4 regions of the Brevibacillus sp. BD137 genome follow, and region 4 is predicted to be linked to each of the others. Evidence: riboswitches for the same ligand, from Rfam matches in the RefSeq annotation. Region 4 holds a riboswitch; each other region holds the start of a gene.
What was found. A riboswitch is a leader RNA that binds a small molecule or an ion and turns the genes downstream of it on or off. The one in region 4 is predicted to bind S-adenosylmethionine.
Positions count from the first base shown of each region.

Region 1: it holds a riboswitch for S-adenosylmethionine, as region 4 does, so the genes downstream of both, metK (methionine adenosyltransferase) here and ODZ53_RS02645 (aminotransferase class I/II-fold pyridoxal phosphate-dependent enzyme) in region 4, are expected to answer to the same signal.
Region 2: it holds a riboswitch for S-adenosylmethionine, as region 4 does, so the genes downstream of both, ODZ53_RS28440 (2,3-diketo-5-methylthiopentyl-1-phosphate enolase) here and ODZ53_RS02645 (aminotransferase class I/II-fold pyridoxal phosphate-dependent enzyme) in region 4, are expected to answer to the same signal.
Region 3: it holds a riboswitch for S-adenosylmethionine, as region 4 does, so the genes downstream of both, ODZ53_RS08565 (MetQ/NlpA family ABC transporter substrate-binding protein) here and ODZ53_RS02645 (aminotransferase class I/II-fold pyridoxal phosphate-dependent enzyme) in region 4, are expected to answer to the same signal.

Region 1 covers NZ_JAOTNO010000003.1:72,130-76,340, reverse strand. Annotated here, with positions in the region: gene ODZ53_RS07070 (S8 family peptidase) at 1-2,141, shown strand, start outside; SAM riboswitch class I at 2,203-2,304, shown strand; gene metK (methionine adenosyltransferase) at 2,438-3,643, shown strand; gene ODZ53_RS07060 (polysaccharide deacetylase family protein) at 3,792-4,211, shown strand, end outside.
Region 2 covers NZ_JAOTNO010000023.1:44,998-49,208, reverse strand. Annotated here, with positions in the region: gene ODZ53_RS28445 (2-hydroxy-3-keto-5-methylthiopentenyl-1-phosphate phosphatase) at 1-459, opposite strand, end outside; gene ODZ53_RS28440 (2,3-diketo-5-methylthiopentyl-1-phosphate enolase) at 456-1,670, opposite strand; SAM riboswitch class I at 1,757-1,933, opposite strand; gene ODZ53_RS28435 (hypothetical protein) at 2,074-2,232, shown strand; SAM riboswitch class I at 2,329-2,474, shown strand; gene mtnK (S-methyl-5-thioribose kinase) at 2,658-3,887, shown strand; gene mtnA (S-methyl-5-thioribose-1-phosphate isomerase) at 3,884-4,211, shown strand, end outside.
Region 3 covers NZ_JAOTNO010000003.1:409,417-413,627, forward strand. Annotated here, with positions in the region: gene ODZ53_RS08555 (ABC transporter substrate-binding protein) at 1-977, opposite strand, end outside; gene ODZ53_RS08560 (hypothetical protein) at 1,175-1,531, opposite strand; SAM riboswitch class I at 1,752-1,854, shown strand; gene ODZ53_RS08565 (MetQ/NlpA family ABC transporter substrate-binding protein) at 1,957-2,787, shown strand; gene ODZ53_RS08570 (methionine ABC transporter ATP-binding protein) at 2,830-3,867, shown strand; gene ODZ53_RS08575 (methionine ABC transporter permease) at 3,867-4,211, shown strand, end outside.
Region 4 covers NZ_JAOTNO010000001.1:493,743-497,953, reverse strand. Annotated here, with positions in the region: gene ODZ53_RS02660 (hypothetical protein) at 1-1,140, shown strand, start outside; gene ODZ53_RS02655 (DUF5665 domain-containing protein) at 1,150-1,491, opposite strand; gene ODZ53_RS02650 (pyridoxamine 5'-phosphate oxidase family protein) at 1,630-2,088, shown strand; SAM riboswitch class I at 2,163-2,282, shown strand; gene ODZ53_RS02645 (aminotransferase class I/II-fold pyridoxal phosphate-dependent enzyme) at 2,377-3,540, shown strand; gene ODZ53_RS02640 (trans-sulfuration enzyme family protein) at 3,537-4,211, shown strand, end outside.

The DNA.
Region 1 (4,211 bases), on a different contig from region 4:
CTAAGGGTATCAATACTGCCTTGGATCGTGGTGCCAAAGTCATTCTGATGTCTCTCAGCAGCATGTCCTACTCCAAAGAACTGGCGAATGCTGTGCAACGAGCGGAAAGAAGCGGAGCCGTTCTGATTGCAGCGAGTGGCAATGAGAGTAGCCGAGTGGCTTATCCGGCAGCTTATCCCACGGTGGTAGCGGTAGGGGCTGTAAGGAGTAACAATGAAGTGCTGTATCAAAGCAATACGGGACCTGAGCTTAACCTGGTAGCGCCCGGTTTCAATGTTTATACGACCAAGCTAGGGGGGAAATACGGTTCCTTTAGCGGTACTTCAGCAGCCGCACCACAAGTAGCGGGTGCAGCGGCTCTCATACTAGCTCGTCATCCCAAACTAAGTCCATTTGATGTAAGACAATTGCTTTATCAAACGGCTACGGATTTAGGGGAAAAGGGGTGGGACCGGAAAACGGGCTACGGGTTGCTAAATGTCGACAAGGCAGTTCGAACGTCCTTATCCTATGACTTTTTAGAGCCGAATAATCAGACGTACTCAGCAAAAGCGTTCCCGATCGAGTCTCAGATACGTGGAAATTTGGGACCAAAAGATACGATAGACTGGCTGAAGATGGACATCCCTTACGATGGGAAGGTCAGCTTTACAGCGTCAGTGACATCCGGTATTTCTTCCGCGATGGCAGCTACCTTTTACCCAGAGAATCGTGCGCCGATTACACAGTACTTCGGAAATGGGGATACGATAACTGTCCCGGTCAAAGCGGGGAAAATGAATATCCGGTTAATGCGTAACGGAGGGGTCAACAACGCTTTTACCTACGTGCTGACGAGTAAGTTTACCATCAATCCGGACCGTAACGAACCGAATGATACGCAAGAGACGGCAAGGCCACTCGTAGGCAACGAAATCAGTGTAACAGGCAATTTTCACGATGAAGGGGATCAGGATTGGTTCTCCTACTATGTTCGTGAATACGGGCATTTGGATGTCGCTGTTAGTCCTGATAACAAGCGTGTCGATTTATTGCTGAGTATTGGTAAACAAGAGCTCGGTAAAAAGATGGTTGTCTGGGACCCTACCTACGATAATGGAACAAAAGACAATCCGACAGAGCGCGTCCAAAAAGAAGTGTCACCAGGGAAGTATTACATCCGTGTGAGTGAGTACAATCGCAATGCGGTGAATGGCGAATATCAGCTGGATCTGGGATACACGCCAGTAAAAAAAGATTTTAATGAGCCGAATGACACCTATCAAACAGCGTCTCCGTTAAGCGGTGGGACAGTGATGTCAGGCACGATACCGACAGCTACCGATTCCGACTGGTTCCAATTTACTGTGAATAGTGAATCGTATGTCACGTTCCGAGCGCCGTACATTCCTGTCGATAGCGGCTTTCGTTTCGCGCTCTATAGCGACCGAAATATGAACTATGCGCTTGCTTCGACGAATGAGGTAGCGGAGCTGTCTAAGCGAGGAAACGATATTATCGGTTTGCGTTTGCAGCCAGGAAAATATTATGTACGCCTTAATAGTGGTACTTCGTTCAAATATGAATCGTACCGACTCACGGTGACGCAGCAGAAATTGATAGCGGGTTATCGCGATATTTCGGACCACTGGGCGCGCTCGGAGATCGTCAGACTTAGCTCTCGCGATATTGTAAATGGGTTTAATGATGCGTCATTCAAGCCGAATCAGGCAGTGACCCGTGCAGAGTTTGCGACGATGCTGCTTAAATCGATGCGTGCGACCGGTTCTAAGGTAGCGACTACCTACACAGGAAAAGCGACCTTCCGGGATATGCCAAAGCGGCACTGGGCGTATCACAACTTAGGTGTAGCTTATCAATTGGGAATTTTGAAAGGGTACCCGAAGAATGAAATGAAGCCGGATCAGCCGATATCGCGTGCAGAGATGGCGGTAATGATCGCCCGGGCACGTAATGTGTTGATGTATAATCACGGTACCTCGAATTATCGGGATGTGCCAACGAGTCACTGGGCTTCTCCTGCCATCGAGGCTTTGACATCGAGAAATTGGGTTAATGGGTACGGTTCTTCCTTTAAACCGAATGGAAGAGCAACTCGCGCCGAGGTAGTGGTGGTACTTTCAAAAGCCTATCAATTATAAGTAAAATTTTTCCTATTGACATCTCTGAAAAAAACAATTATTCTATTATCCGTAATGGATACTCTTATCCAGAGCAGGCGGAGGGACTGGCCCTATGAAGCCCGGCAACCGAGCTAGAGCGGTGCTAACCAGCAGAACGGACATCTGTTCTGGCCGATAAGAGGATGAAGGAAGCAAAAAACGCTCAAACCTTTTCCTCCTAAAAATTGGAAAAGGTTTTTTATTTGCGTTTACGTAGATAAAATCCTAACTCGGCTACCACACTATTTGTATGAGGTCAAAGGAGGTATTTTCTCATGGCTTTGCAAAAAGGTCGTCGTCTGTTTACATCCGAATCTGTAACTGAAGGACATCCGGATAAAATTTGTGACCAAATTTCCGACTCCATCTTGGATGCGATCCTCTCCAAAGATCCAAACGCTCGCGTAGCTTGCGAAACTTCCGTAACTACTGGTTTGGTTCTCGTAGCAGGTGAAATCACTACAAACACTTATGTGGATATCCAAAAGCTCGTTCGTGAAACCATTCGTGAAATCGGCTATGACCGTGCGAAATTCGGTTTTGACGCTGACACTTGCGGTGTTATTACTGCAATTGGCGAGCAGTCCGCTGACATTGCACTTGGTGTAGACCAAGCATTGGAAGCACGCGAAGGCAAAATGACTGATGCTGAGATCGAAGCAATTGGTGCTGGTGACCAAGGTTTGATGTTTGGTTTTGCTTGCAATGAAACACCTGAACTGATGCCACTTCCAATCAGCATGTCTCACCAATTGGCTCGTCGTCTGACTGAAGTACGTAAAAACGGAACACTTGCTTACCTCCGTCCTGACGGAAAAACACAAGTAACCGTTGAGTACGATGGCGACAAACCAGTTCGTATCGATACAATCGTTATTTCTACCCAACATGCTCCTGAAACAACTTTGGAGCAAATCAAGCAAGATCTGGTTGAACACGTAATCAAACCAGTTGTTCCAGCTGAACTGTTGGACGCTGAAACCAAATACTTCATCAACCCAACTGGCCGTTTCGTAATTGGTGGACCACAAGGGGATGCTGGCTTGACTGGCCGCAAAATCATCGTAGATACTTACGGCGGTTATGCTCGTCATGGCGGTGGTGCGTTCTCCGGTAAAGATCCGACGAAAGTTGACCGTTCCGGTGCTTACGCGGCTCGTTATGTAGCGAAAAACATCGTGGCTGCTGGCCTCGCAGACAAATGCGAAGTACAAGTTGCTTACGCAATTGGTGTAGCACAACCAGTTTCCATCGCAGTAGATACATTCGGCACAGGTACCATTTCCGAAGAAGCTCTGGTGAAATTGGTTCGCAAACACTTCGACCTGCGTCCTGCTGGTATCATCAAGCAGCTCGACCTGCGTCGCCCTATCTACAAACAAACAGCTGCATATGGCCACTTCGGACGCAATGACCTGAATGTTCCTTGGGAGCAAACAGACAAAGCAGAAGTTCTGAAGCAAGAGGCTGCTCAACTCTAATATTCGAAAGACATAAAAAGAGCCTGGTGTTGCTACTGGGCTCTTTTTCTTTTAGGAGCAGAGTCATCCAATTATTGGGTCAATTGTTGCACAGGAATTTGTATGACTGTGTCGAATCTCCTAGTGAGGAAGTAGAGGAGGGGTTTTTTTGCCGAACAGAAGGCTCTTCCTGATCGTGTTTCTTACTTTTTTGTTTTTTATAGTGGCTATTGGGTTCTTAGGCGAATCTTTTCTGGAAAAAAAGAATAAACAAGAAGTGCAACCTTTTCCCCAAGTGGATACGTCTATAAGCATAAGTGAGACAAAAAATGCTGAGCCAAACGTCACACCAACAGAAGAAGCAGTGGTTCAAACGAAAAAGTGGTATAACAATCAGGTTGTTGTTTTGACGTACCATCATGTCACGGATCAATCGAATCAGCGGTATGTCATAGCTCCTGATCAATTTGCCCAACACATGAAATTTTTGCATGATAATGACCTGAATCCGATTTCGCTGGAGGAGTTCCTGCGATTTATGGAGACGGGTACCTTACCGACTGAGAATGCTGTTTTGATTACGTTTGAC
Region 2 (4,211 bases), on a different contig from region 4:
GGTCGTCTTGCACATGCCGCAGCCGTTCGTGCAATGTTCATCGCAAGCGTTTGGCCACGTAATGGTGATGCGCTCTCCGCTGAAATCACTGCCATTGCAGTAGATCGGTACATCGGTAAGATCGAAGGGTGCCAGGATAGGCTCCAGGAAAAAGTCGATGCCGCCACTCGTGATCAACAGCTCGATGCCTTCTTCGCGGCAATAGCTCACAAATTCAGCAAATCCCGGGCGAATGGTCGCTTCATGGACAATAAAATCAATAATGTCCTGGCGCAAGGAGGAGGGCAAGAGCTGAAACAGCTTGCCAACCCCTTCCTGAACGCTTATTTTTTGCGAAAGGATTTGCTCCGTCAAGGCTTCCCACTCAGGGGGAGCGAACTTGCGGACAATCGCTACAATGTTGTCTTTTTCGGTAATCGTTCCGTCGAAATCGCAGAACAGGACGAGCTTCTTACTCATCGCGCGCCACCCCACTTTTCCAGGGCGACCGCCAGTTCTTGTGATTCCGAGGAGGCTTCTTCCAATGTTCGGCCTGCGGTGACTGCATCAATCGCAGCAACGAATGCTTTCGCTCCTGCGGTTGCTCCACCGGGATGACCGTGGATTCCGCCTCCTGCATTGACGATTTGATCGAGTCCGAAGTCTTGATAAAGCTGTGGAACCAGCCCCGGATGAATGCCGGCAGACGGAACCGGGAAGGAACGGCGTACACCATTCAATGGATCTGTCAAATGCTTCGCGAGCTGCAACGCTTCTGTTTTGTCCAGAGCGACATTGCCATATGGGGATGGGAAGAGCACCAAATCTGCCCCAGCTACACGCATCAACGTACCGAGTAGAAGCGGGGTGGCGATGCCGTAATCAGGTGATGGATAGTAGGCGCCTGCCAATGCTGGATGCGCCATGATTGGTACGTGTAGGTCAGGATCGGCTGCCAAACGGTGCAGGGCATCGAAGCCAAAGGCCAGCACGTTGAACAAGAGGCAGTCAGCACCCGCCTCTACCGCACGCTTCGCTTTTTCGTTCAGCTCATGCACAGGTCCAGTCAGGTTGGCTGCATAGAGGACGGGCTTGCCAGTTTCAGCTTCGGTCTCCTGTGCGATCTGCTTGAACGCTTTGATCCGTTCGATAAAAGGAGCACGGTCATCTGCAAAGAAGATTTCGTCATCTTTCACGAGATCGACTCCGCCCAAGGCTTGTGCTCGGAATTGCGTCTTCAGATCGTCGAAAGGAAGACCTAGGCACGATTTGAAAATGCTCATCAAGAGCGGACGGTTATGTGCCCCTAAACGTTCGCGCAGACCATCAATGCCGAACTTCGGTCCAGGAAAAGCCTGTAGGAATGATTCAGGGAAAACGATGTCGATGAGCTTGATTTTGCCATCCATCGATAGTTTGCCGAATATTCCGGTTAACAAGGATGGAATGTCCGCTGTAAAATTGCGAGTCGGATAGCTAACGGTAATCAGACCGCGTGTTTCTCCGTTTTCCAGTGTCGTAATCGGTGTCGCGCTCACAGCTTCACCGAGATATGGCGCTAGTTCAGCTTGCTTGGCAAGCGGCAGGTCCGTCCAGGAACCGACTGTCATGCCGACAGCAATGGCTTGCGCTTTTTTGTTCAAGTCTTTTGCTTGTGTGAGATAGGTGACGAGGATACGTTGTTCACTCATGGTACGTCAAATCCTCCTTGAATTAATAAAAAAAGCCTCCCCATTGAGCGGGGAGGCGGTTGTCGACTATGAAAGCGTCTCGTCTCCTCTCATCTCTCGGGTCAGTAGCCGAAACGAGCCCAAATTGCTCGATCTCGACTCTTATCCGTTGGAATTAGCACCGTTTCGCTATCCAAGGTACGCATGATGAGCGTACGATTCATGGTATAGCGCCGGTTGCCGGGCATCATAGGGCCAGTCCCTCAGCCAGCTCGCGATAAGAGTTATTCGTTTCCCCCATGATATGACGTTCATTGTCAGGAGTCAATCCTTGTTTTTGCAGAGAATGTGCAGGAGATTATTAGAAAAATGAGACGAAGATGAAACTTTTTTACAATTCCTTCGTGGCAAGGGGTGAAAGGGTGTGAAGGGCTTGGGAAAGTGGTCTGGAGGACTCACCGGACCTACGAAAGAACTGCTGAAGCTCAAGGCAGAAAAGTCGATAACAGCAGCGTTTTTAGGGAAGGTAGACTGGTGGAATTGGGAGCGACCTGCGGCATCCGGAACACCATACAGCTATTGATAGCAAGGTGCGAATTTTTGCACAAAAGGGTGTTGACATCGTGGAAGCGTTGGTTGTATGATTCAAACTAAATCAAAAACCGAATACGTTTTGGATACCTTATCCAGAGAAGGTGGAGGGACTGGCCCGATGATACCCGGCAACCGACATGACGCCATTCAGACGCGAGAAAGCGACTGATTAACAGGCGACATGCACGGTGCTAATTCCTGCAGAAACAAAAGTGGTCTGGAAGATAAGGGGGACATCAACACGGTTCTTACACGTGACGACAGCGACCTCTTTTCTTCGGGAAAAGAGGTCTTTTTTCGTGCAACGAAGGCTTCACCAAAAAGCTTGGCGAAGCCCAGTTTTCTAATACTCTTGGGACACAAACAAAACAAGTAGAGATAGAGGAAAAATACGTAGAGGGGAGTTTTGGAATCATGGCATATCGCGCATTGACTGAACAGGAAGCAGTAGAGTACGTAAAGGGAATACCGAGTCTTTTTAGCGAAGGAGCAGAGCTGACCAGCCGAGAAATCGGGGATGGCAACCTCAATCTGGTTTTTGACATTCAAGAGCCAGCAACGGGTAAGAGCGTCATTGTTAAGCAAGCACTGCCTTTTGCCCGCGTTGTGGGGGAATCTTGGCCGCTTACGATTGATCGGGCTCGCATCGAGAGCGAGGCACTCCGGATTCAGCACAAATACGTTCCGGACTTGGTGCCACAGGTGTATCATTTCGATGGGGAACTTGCGTTGACCGTCATGGAAAACGTCGGGGACCACATCATCATGCGTAAAGGGTTGATCGAAGGAAAGCGGTATCCGCTATTCGCGAAACAAATTGGCCGTTTTCTCGCGCAAACGTTGTTCTTCACATCCGATCTGGGCGCACATCCATACGATAAAAAAACGCTAGTCGGAACATTCATAAATCCAGAATTATGCAAAATCACAGAAGATCTCGTCTTTACCGATCCGTATGAAAATGCGCCTACTAACGACTTCAACCCGTTGATCCGCCGCGAAGTCGAGGCGATCTGGAACAACAGGCCGCTGAAGCTGGAAATCGCCAAGCTGAAATACGATTTCCTTACGCGCTCGGAGGCACTGCTGCATGGTGACTTGCATACCGGAAGTATTTTCATCACGGAAAACAGCCTAAAAGCAATCGATCCAGAGTTCGCTTACTACGGCCCAATCGGCTTTGACATTGGGGCGATTATAGCCAATCTGCTGCTCAACTACGCAGGACAGCACGGTCTGCAAAAAGATCAAGGAGAACGGGAAGCGTACCGCGAATACTTACTGGAAACAGTCGAGGATGTCTGGAATGAATTCGTTTCGCAATTCGTTCAACTCTGGCACAAGCACGCCAAAGAGCGCAGCGCCCATGTCGAAGGACTGTGGCAAAGCTACGTGAAGCGCCTGATTCAGGATACAGCAGGCTATGCCGGATGCAAAATCTTGCGTCGTGTCATTGGCTTGGCAGGCGTAGCGGACCTGAATGCCATCGAAGACGACCAGACTCGCGCAGAAGCAGAGCGTCTGGCACTCACGATTGGAGAAGCGCTGATTCTCGGTCGCGGCGGCATCGAGGAATCGACAGATATCACGGACATCGTACGCACAATAACTGAACGCTACTACCAGGAGGCTACAGCAGTATGACAACCAGCACTCAATTGGCACCTGTAAAGTGGGAGAATGACGCATTGGTCTTGCTTGACCAGACGCGTCTGCCAGTAGAAACGATCTATTTGAACTTGACCACCTCCGAGCAAGTATGGGGTTCCATCCGACGCTTGGAAGTACGTGGCGCACCAGCCATTGGCATGGCGGCAGCTTACGGGCTCTACCTGGGCATTCGTGGCAGTGAAGCGAGTAACTACGACGATTTTTGGCAGGAATTGAACCAGCAGGCAGACTACCTGGGCTCGTCCCGTCCGACAGCAGTGAATCTGTTCTGGGCATTGGATCGCATTAAGGCTCGTG
Region 3 (4,211 bases), on a different contig from region 4:
TCCCCGTACGTTACACCTTTTGCTTCTTCTTCTGTCAGTTGAACGGTCTTGTTTACAGGGGAATCGATTTTCGCTTTTGCTGTTTTCTCTTGAACTTCCTTGCTCAGCTGATAGTTGATGAAGTCTTCTGCGAGTGCTTTGTTTTTCGAGCCTTTTACGATGTTAACCGTATTCATAACCGCATATCCGCCGCTTGCAGGTTGTATGAAAACAGCCTCTGGAACAGCAGCTTTGATGTCTTTGAAGTACATTTCCATGATCGGTCCTACGCCGATTTCTTCTTGTCCAAACATGTTCACGTATTCGGAGGTCTTATCGTAGAACTTCACGACACTTTTGTTGACTTCTTTCATTTTCGCGAAGGCTTGATCCTCGTTAAATTCCTTGCTGCCCGCGATCGCAGAAGCACTGTCGAGAACCATCGGGCCAGTTGTGGACGTAATGCTTGGCAGTGTCAGCTTGCCTGTCAGCTCTGGGTTCCACAGATCTTTCCAATCCTTGATCTCGGTTTTTACGATCTTTGGATTGTAGGCAATCCCGAATTGACCAACCGTGTAAGCTGGACCGTACTCCTCGCCCAGTGGTGCTTTGGCAATGTCGTAGATTTGATCCAGGTTCGGGATGCGGCTGCGGTCGATTTTTTCAAATGCGCCACTCTCAATCCCTTGCTGTGCATAGTAGTCAGAGAGGTAGATCAAGTCTACATCGGAGCTTCCTTGGCGGACCTTGTTCAGACGCTCTGCGTTGTTCCCGATTTCCAGCACGATTTTCACGTTATGTTCTTTTTCAAACGGCTCATATACTTCTTTGCGGAAAAAGTCTTCGGAGAAGCCCCATGTGGAGATAACCAGCTTTTGTGGCTCGCCCTTGGCTTCGCCGCCAGCTCCTCCCGCTTGTGGTTGATCATTGCTGCCACAGCCAGCGAGAGCCAGTGACATCATAGAAAAAGACAGGATTCCAGCAAGTAATTTCTTCATCGTAATTCTCCTCCAGTTGGGTTCATTTGATGACAAAATATGGTGATACAATAAAAAGAAAAGTACCCTTGATTAGAACGTATCATTCTAAACAAGAGCACTTTTCTTCGTAAACAAAGAGAAGTGACACCCGTTTTTACGCAAAGTCTACGGTCTCCCCTTAAGATAGATCAAAAGAGAAAATCCGAACGATTGCGTCAGGTATTCAGTTCTGATTCAGCTAAAATAACATTCGTGATCGCCCACTGCGTAGGCGCATCATAGTCCCTCAGCACGGCTTCCAACGGCAACCCCATCTCTTCTTCCAGTCGTTCTCTCAGTCTCTTCTTATAAAGAAGGGACATGCGAAAATCGACTTCGAGCTTGAGGGCCGGTGCTTCTCCTTCCAACGCTTGTGAGCGCGGAGAGCGGCGATGCTTAGCTTGGAACGTAATCATCTGATTTTCAATCGTGACTCGGAGCAAAGTCGTTCCAAATCCGAACAACTCTTTTGCTATCTCATTATAGATGGCAGACAGCTTTTTTCTAGTTTCATTGGAGTCCACGAGAGTCATGTCATCACCTGCGATAGCTGGCATCGGGTTCATTCGCTCTCATTATACATATGATTTTTTCATTCTTCAATAGAATATTCGTATTTAGATCAATTTCACATTTTTCCACCAAGTCATTCGTTTGCAAAAACTGTTGACACCGAAAAAATCAGTCGTTATAATCCAACTATCCAAATAAGAATTAACAACAATGTTTGGAATGATAATTTCATAGCACATTCTCTTATGAAGAGAGGTTGAGGGACTGGCCCTATGACACCTCGGCAACCTATCGCAAACGATACGGTGCCAAATCCAGCGGAATTTATTCCGACAGATAAGAGAGGTATTGTTGCAGTGTGGTTACATACTTGCAGTTTTCGCCTCTTCTGTCGGAAGAGGCTTTTTTCTTTTCCATCTTACATCCAGAGAAAAGGGGTATTTTCATGAAAAAAACTGGTCTACTGCTCACTACACTACTGCTCGCTACATCGCTCGTAACGGCTTGCGGGGGCAAACAAGAAGCTGCGCCTGCTAACGGCGGCACTGCTGCTGAACAAACCTCACTCAAAGTGGGTGTCACTGGCGGCCCACACGAAGAGATTCTTAACAAAGTAAAAGAAGTCGCCAAAGGCAAAGGACTCGACGTCGAAGTCGTCGTTTTCAACGATTACGTACAGCCGAACCAAGCTCTCGATAAAGGAAATCTCGATGTAAACAGCTTCCAAACCATCCCGTTCTTGGCGAAGTTCAATCAAGATCACAAAACAAAGATCGTCGAGGTCGGAAAAACCGTGACGTACCCGATGGGCCTGTACTCCACCAAGCATAAAAAAGTCGAGGACATCCCGGCAGGCGGCGTTGTCGGCATTCAAAATGACCCGACCAACCGAGCACGCGCCTTGCTGCTCTATCAAGCAGCTGGCTTGATTAAGCTCAAGGATGGCGTGGGCGACAACGCAACACCACTGGACATCGTGGAAAATCCGAAAAATTTGCAATTCAAAGAGCTGGAGGCTGCTTTCCTGGCACGCTCGCTGAGCAACGTAGAGGTTGCTTCGATTAACACAAACTTCGCGATGGAAGCTGGCTACTCCCCGAAAAAAGACGCGATCTTCGCTGAGACGGCTGACTCTCCGTACGTAAACATCTTGGCAGCCAACGAAACCAACAAAGACAACCCAGCCGTCAAAAAGCTGGTGGACATCTACCGCTCGGAAGAAGTGAAAAAATTCATCGACGAACGCTTTGAAGGAGCTGTACTGCCGTCCTGGTAAGATCGACGCCAGGAACATCAAGAACAACAAGGAGAACTCGTTATGATACAGCTAACCGATATTCATAAGTCGTATCAAGTAGGAAACAAGCAGGTAGAAGCATTGAAGGGCGTATCCCTGCAGGTGGAAAAAGGGCAAATCTACGGGGTGATCGGCTTTAGCGGAGCGGGGAAAAGTACCCTGCTCCGTACCATCAACCTGTTGGAGAAGCCGACCAGCGGTTCTGTGATCGTCAATGGCCAGAACATGCTGACCCTCAAGGAAAAAGAGCTGCGGCAAGCTCGCAAAAAGATCGGGATTATTTTTCAACACTTCAACCTGCTCTCTTCCTATAATGTCTTTGACAATGTGGCGGAAATCTTGCGGATGAATCACGTCCCCAAAGATGTCATAAAGCGCAAGGTAGAAGACCTTCTCGGATTGGTTGGCTTGTCTGATAAAGCAAACGCTTATCCTTCTCAGCTATCCGGTGGACAAAAGCAACGGGTGGGCATCGCTCGTGCACTTGCCACCGATCCGGAAATCCTGCTCTGTGACGAAGCGACTTCCGCTCTCGACCCGCAAACAACCGAATCCATTCTGGAGCTGTTGCTCGACATCAATCGAAAGTTCAACCTGACCATCGTGCTGATTACCCATGAAATGCAGGTCATCAAGAAAATCTGCGACCAAGTAGCCATCATGGAAAACGGCGTCGTCATCGAGCAAGGCTCTGTTCTGGATGTGTTCAGCAATCCGCAAGAGCAAACGACCCGTAATTTTATCAAAACAGTTTTTGACGATCAGGTACCACAGGAGATTTTGTCCAAGATAAAAGAATCCGGACCCGTTTCCAAAATTGTTCGCGTTGCTTTTCGCGGAGATGCCGCTCTCGATCCTGTTCTAGGTACCTTGTCCGCACGCTTTCCGATTAGCACCAATCTGTTGTACGGCTCGATTACGACCATTAAGGGAACAGCCCTTGGCATTTTGCTTTTGCACATTTCTGGTGAAGACCAGCCCATTCAAGATGGCATTCGCTTCTTGCGTGAATCCGTCTACCGCGTAGATATTGTGTCCCCAGAGGAGGTGCGTAGCTAATGGAGCGTTTGATTGAAATGATTCCGGTATTCGGGCAATCCCTGCAAGAGACCGTTATCATGGTTGGGTTTTCGTTGTTCATTGCGACACTGATCGGGATTCCGCTCGGGATTTTGTTGGTCATCACACAGGTTAACCACCTTTTTCCGAATAAAATCATTTATCACACCCTGAATACGATCATCAACATTGTGCGTTCGTTGCCTTTTATTATCCTGATGGTTGCAATCATTCCTTTTACAGAGTTGATCGTGGGCACATCGATTGGGATTGAAGGAGCCATTGTGCCGCTCATCGTCTATACGGCTCCTTACATCTCACGCCTGATGGAAACGGCCCTGCAT
Region 4 (4,211 bases):
GAAATCAACTTGAATACGAAGCTCCAAACGTATATGGAAGAAAACAAAGCGGAGTGGGAGCGTATCTACAACGAGTACTACAGCGACATCTGGCTGGAAGTGCGCCTGACAGAGAATGCTGAAGAAATCGTGAGCGTAAATGCCAAGACTGAAAATAACAAGGTGTACATAAAGGGGATTGTGACTTCGGATGTCACCAAGGTGGTAGTGAAAAAGCCGAATTCCGACATCATTGAAGTCGTTCCGACCAACGAGCACTCTTTTACGGTCAGCTTTGAAGCTCCGGATGCATCCTATGAGCCGTATGTAACCGTAAGTGCCTATGCGGGCAGCAAGCTGGTCGATAGCGAACAGGTAAAGATCGTTCCAAAAGCAGAAGAAGATCAGGAAATGATCATCCATACTATGTCTGTATTGGATGCGAAGAAAAAGGAATTAAAGGTAAAAGGAATTGTCAAGCAGGGGGCAGATAAAGTAACTGTCACCTATAATGGCGTGAAAAAAGACGCAAACGTGAAGAAGCTGTGGGATGGCGTAGGCAGCTTTACGGTTTCAGTAAAGGATGTACAAGCAGCAAAAGATCAAAAAGCCTTGATCGAGGTTTACGAGGATGGCAAGAAGGTTGATTCCGAATCCGTTCAGGTAGAAATCGTTAACGCTCCTGACAAGGATCAAGCGACCGAATTTGTCATCAAGGCGACTGCTGTAAACAATCCTGCCGCCAAGTCCATCCAGGTGAAGGGGACAGTAAGCGGCTGGAACAAAAAGGACGATGCTGAGCTGGTTGTGATCGCTCCTGACGGGAAGAAAAAAGAGATTAAACCGAATGACAAAGGCGAGTTTTCTTTGACGTTGTCTTACAAGAATCATTCCTTTAGTGCCAAATCGATTCAATTCGCATTGTATGAAGACGATAAGCTGATTAAGAAAGCTGACGTTGCACTCAGCACAAAGGTCATTGTCGAGCCTGTGAAGCCTACAGACGGCGATGAAGACGATGATGATGACAAAAAGAAAAAAGAAAAAGGCAAGCAGAAAGATAAGCATCCCAACGGCAATGCGTATGGCTATTGGAAAAAGCACGGTAAGGAATGGAATGAAGATCACGATGATGACGATCATGACGAGGACAGAGACTAGTCTCTATCATTAAGGCCGTTGCTTGTAAGTCTCGACGTACTCCACCAATTGTCTGATGTAGTCCCCCAGAATGGGGATCGAAAGAAATTGCGTCAAGAGGGAGCCGAGGAAAGCCAAAACGATAGCAGTACCAATCGTCAATCCCAGACCCCGGGCAAGACCTGCGAGGAAATTGATCCAGAGCAGCTTGCGCGGGGCTGTGTAATTTTGGATCACATCTGCTAATCGGATATCTTCTAAGAACATCGCAATTTTGTGCATCCGCTCATTTACCTTTCGAACTTCCTGAAGCTCTTCAAGTACTTGGTCAATTTGCTGCATGAGGCGATCTGTAGGCGACAAGCTGTCCATCCCCTTCCATCATTCGGTATCGTTACCTACCAGTCTAGGGAAAAAGACAACCAGAATCAAGGTGAAGAGGAAACGTTTGCCTATCAGCTATGCGAAGGGTAAAATGAACGTACTAAACGTTTGATAGGAGGCTTTGAAATGGCTGAAACTGTTTCCCAAACTCTTTCCGAAGATTTATTCAAGCTCTTGCAAAAGGAGCGTTTTGTTACCTTGGGCACAGTAGACCATGAGTCAGGAGCACCATCGCTCAGTTCCTTGTCCTGGACGTTTGCTGTCAGCGCCGATACGATTCGTTTTGCCGTGGATAATCGCTCACGTATTTTGGCTAATATTGCGAAGGAACCGCAGGTTGTCCTGCATTTGATCGGTGCCGGCTCGTCTTTCGCCATTAATGGTCGTGCTGTCGTTAAAACAGACCGCCTGGAAGGTGTTCCGCTCAAGCTGGCCATGGTAGAGATCAAAATTGAGGCTGTTCGTGATATTATGTTTTACGGTTCCCGTATTTCCGCAGAACCACAATATGAAAAGACGTATGACAAAAACGCAGCAGCGAAGCTGGACAATCAAGTTATGACTGCCCTGAAAGATGCAAATTAACGGGTGGAAATAAATTGTTGACAAGAATCCTACCGATCCATTAGTATTAGGGTCAATCGAATTGAATAGCAATCTTCTTATCCAGAGCGGCGGAGGGACTGGCCCGATGATGCCCGGCAACCAATCACCTGTATTTTAACAGGGAGATAATGGTGCTAATTCCTGCAGAGTTATCAAACTCTGAAAGATGAGAAGGATTTGCTTACGGTGACGTAAACAAAGCCTTCTTTCAGAGGAAAGAGGGCTTTTTTGATGCCCTCGTACACTATTGGAGGGAGAGAAACAGACATGAAAATGGAAACAAAGTTGATTCAGGCGGGAGTAGGCAAAGACGAAAAAACAGGGGCGGTGAGCTTTCCTGTTTACTATGCAACGGCTTATCGTCATCCTGCCTTGGGCCAGAGCACTGGCTATGACTATACGCGCACAGCTAATCCTACTCGCACCATTTTGGAGGAGACCATCGCTATAGCGGAATCAGGAGATGCAGGATTCGCTTGCGCCTCAGGGATGGCTGCTGTTCATACCGTTATGGGTTTGTTTTCCCAAGGAGATCATCTGATTGTTTCGCTCGATCTGTACGGGGGAACCTATCGATTGTTCGAACAAGTGCTCTCTCGTTACGGTCTGACGTTTTCGTACGTGGATTTGCGTGACATTGGTGCACTGAAAAATGCGATTCGCCCAGACACAAAGGCTATTTTCGTCGAGACACCAACCAATCCGCTCATGCAGATTACCGATATTCGAGCAGTAGCACAATTGGCGAAGCAGCACAGTCTCCTGACGATTGTAGACAACACATTCTTAACCCCGTATTGTCAACGCCCACTAGAGCTTGGTGCAGATATCGTCTTACATAGTGCGACCAAGTATTTGGCAGGACACAACGATGTGTTGGCTGGACTCATCGTAACAAAAGGAGAAGAGTTGTCGGAAAAAATCCGGTTTTTGCACAATTCAATCGGTGCTGTACTCGGACCTCAAGATTGCTGGCTTCTCATTCGCGGGATGAAAACATTGGCATTGCGGATGGAGCGCCATCAATCCAATGCCTTGATTGTAGCGGAAAAGCTGCGTGAGCATCCGGCAGTAGCGGAGGTATTTTATCCGGGTCTGCCAGAGCATCCGGGACATGAGATCCAGGTGAATCAAGCGACAGGGCATAGTGGGATGGTATCGTTCCGCGTACGCGATGTGGAGCAGGTGGGATTGTTCTTGCAAAATCTGCAAATCGTGTCCTTTGCTGAAAGCCTGGGTGGTGTTGAGTCATTGTGTACGTATCCGGCGACGCAGACTCACGCGGATATCCCGCAAGAAGTCAGAGAGCATGTCGGTGTTTGTGATCGATTGTTGCGGCTGTCGGTTGGCATCGAGCATCCAGATGATGTCGTAGCCGATTTGTTTCAGGCCTTGAATGCTAGTTTGGTCGTAGGGGGGAGTGTACGATGAATTTTGCCACCAAGATCCTCCACGGTTCCACTTGCATTGACCCGTTCACAGGTGCGTCGTCGGTTCCGATTTATCAAGCTTCTACGTTTCATCAGGCTGATATCGATCAGCCAGGTGTATTCGATTATGCCAGATCAGGCAATCCGACTAGGCAGGCTTTGGAAGAAGCCATTGCGTCTCTGGAGGGAGGCGCACGCGGTTTCGCGTTCTCATCTGGCATGGCTGCCATTTCCAGCGTGTTCATGCTGTTTTCTGCCGGAGATCATGTTGTAGTGGCGGAAGATGTATACGGTGGCACGTTTCGGTTTTTGACCAAGGTATTGTCGAGAATGGGCATCTCTGTAACGTTCGTGGATGCGACAGAGACAGAAGCCGTTCGTGCGGCTATTACACCGGCAACGAAAGGGGTTTACCTGGAGACCCCCTCCAATCCTACCTTAAAGGTGACAGATATTGCAGCGGTTTCTCGTATCGCGAAGGAGCACGGCTTGCTCGTCATTGTCGATAATACGTTCCTTACCCCGTATTACCAGCGACCATTGGAACTTGGCGCAGATGTGGTCATTCATAGTGCAACAAAGTTTATTGGAGGGCATAGCGACGTCGTGGCTGGTCTGGCCGTGACCAGAGAAGCTGGGTTAGGGGAGCAGCTCTACTTTATCCAGAATGGC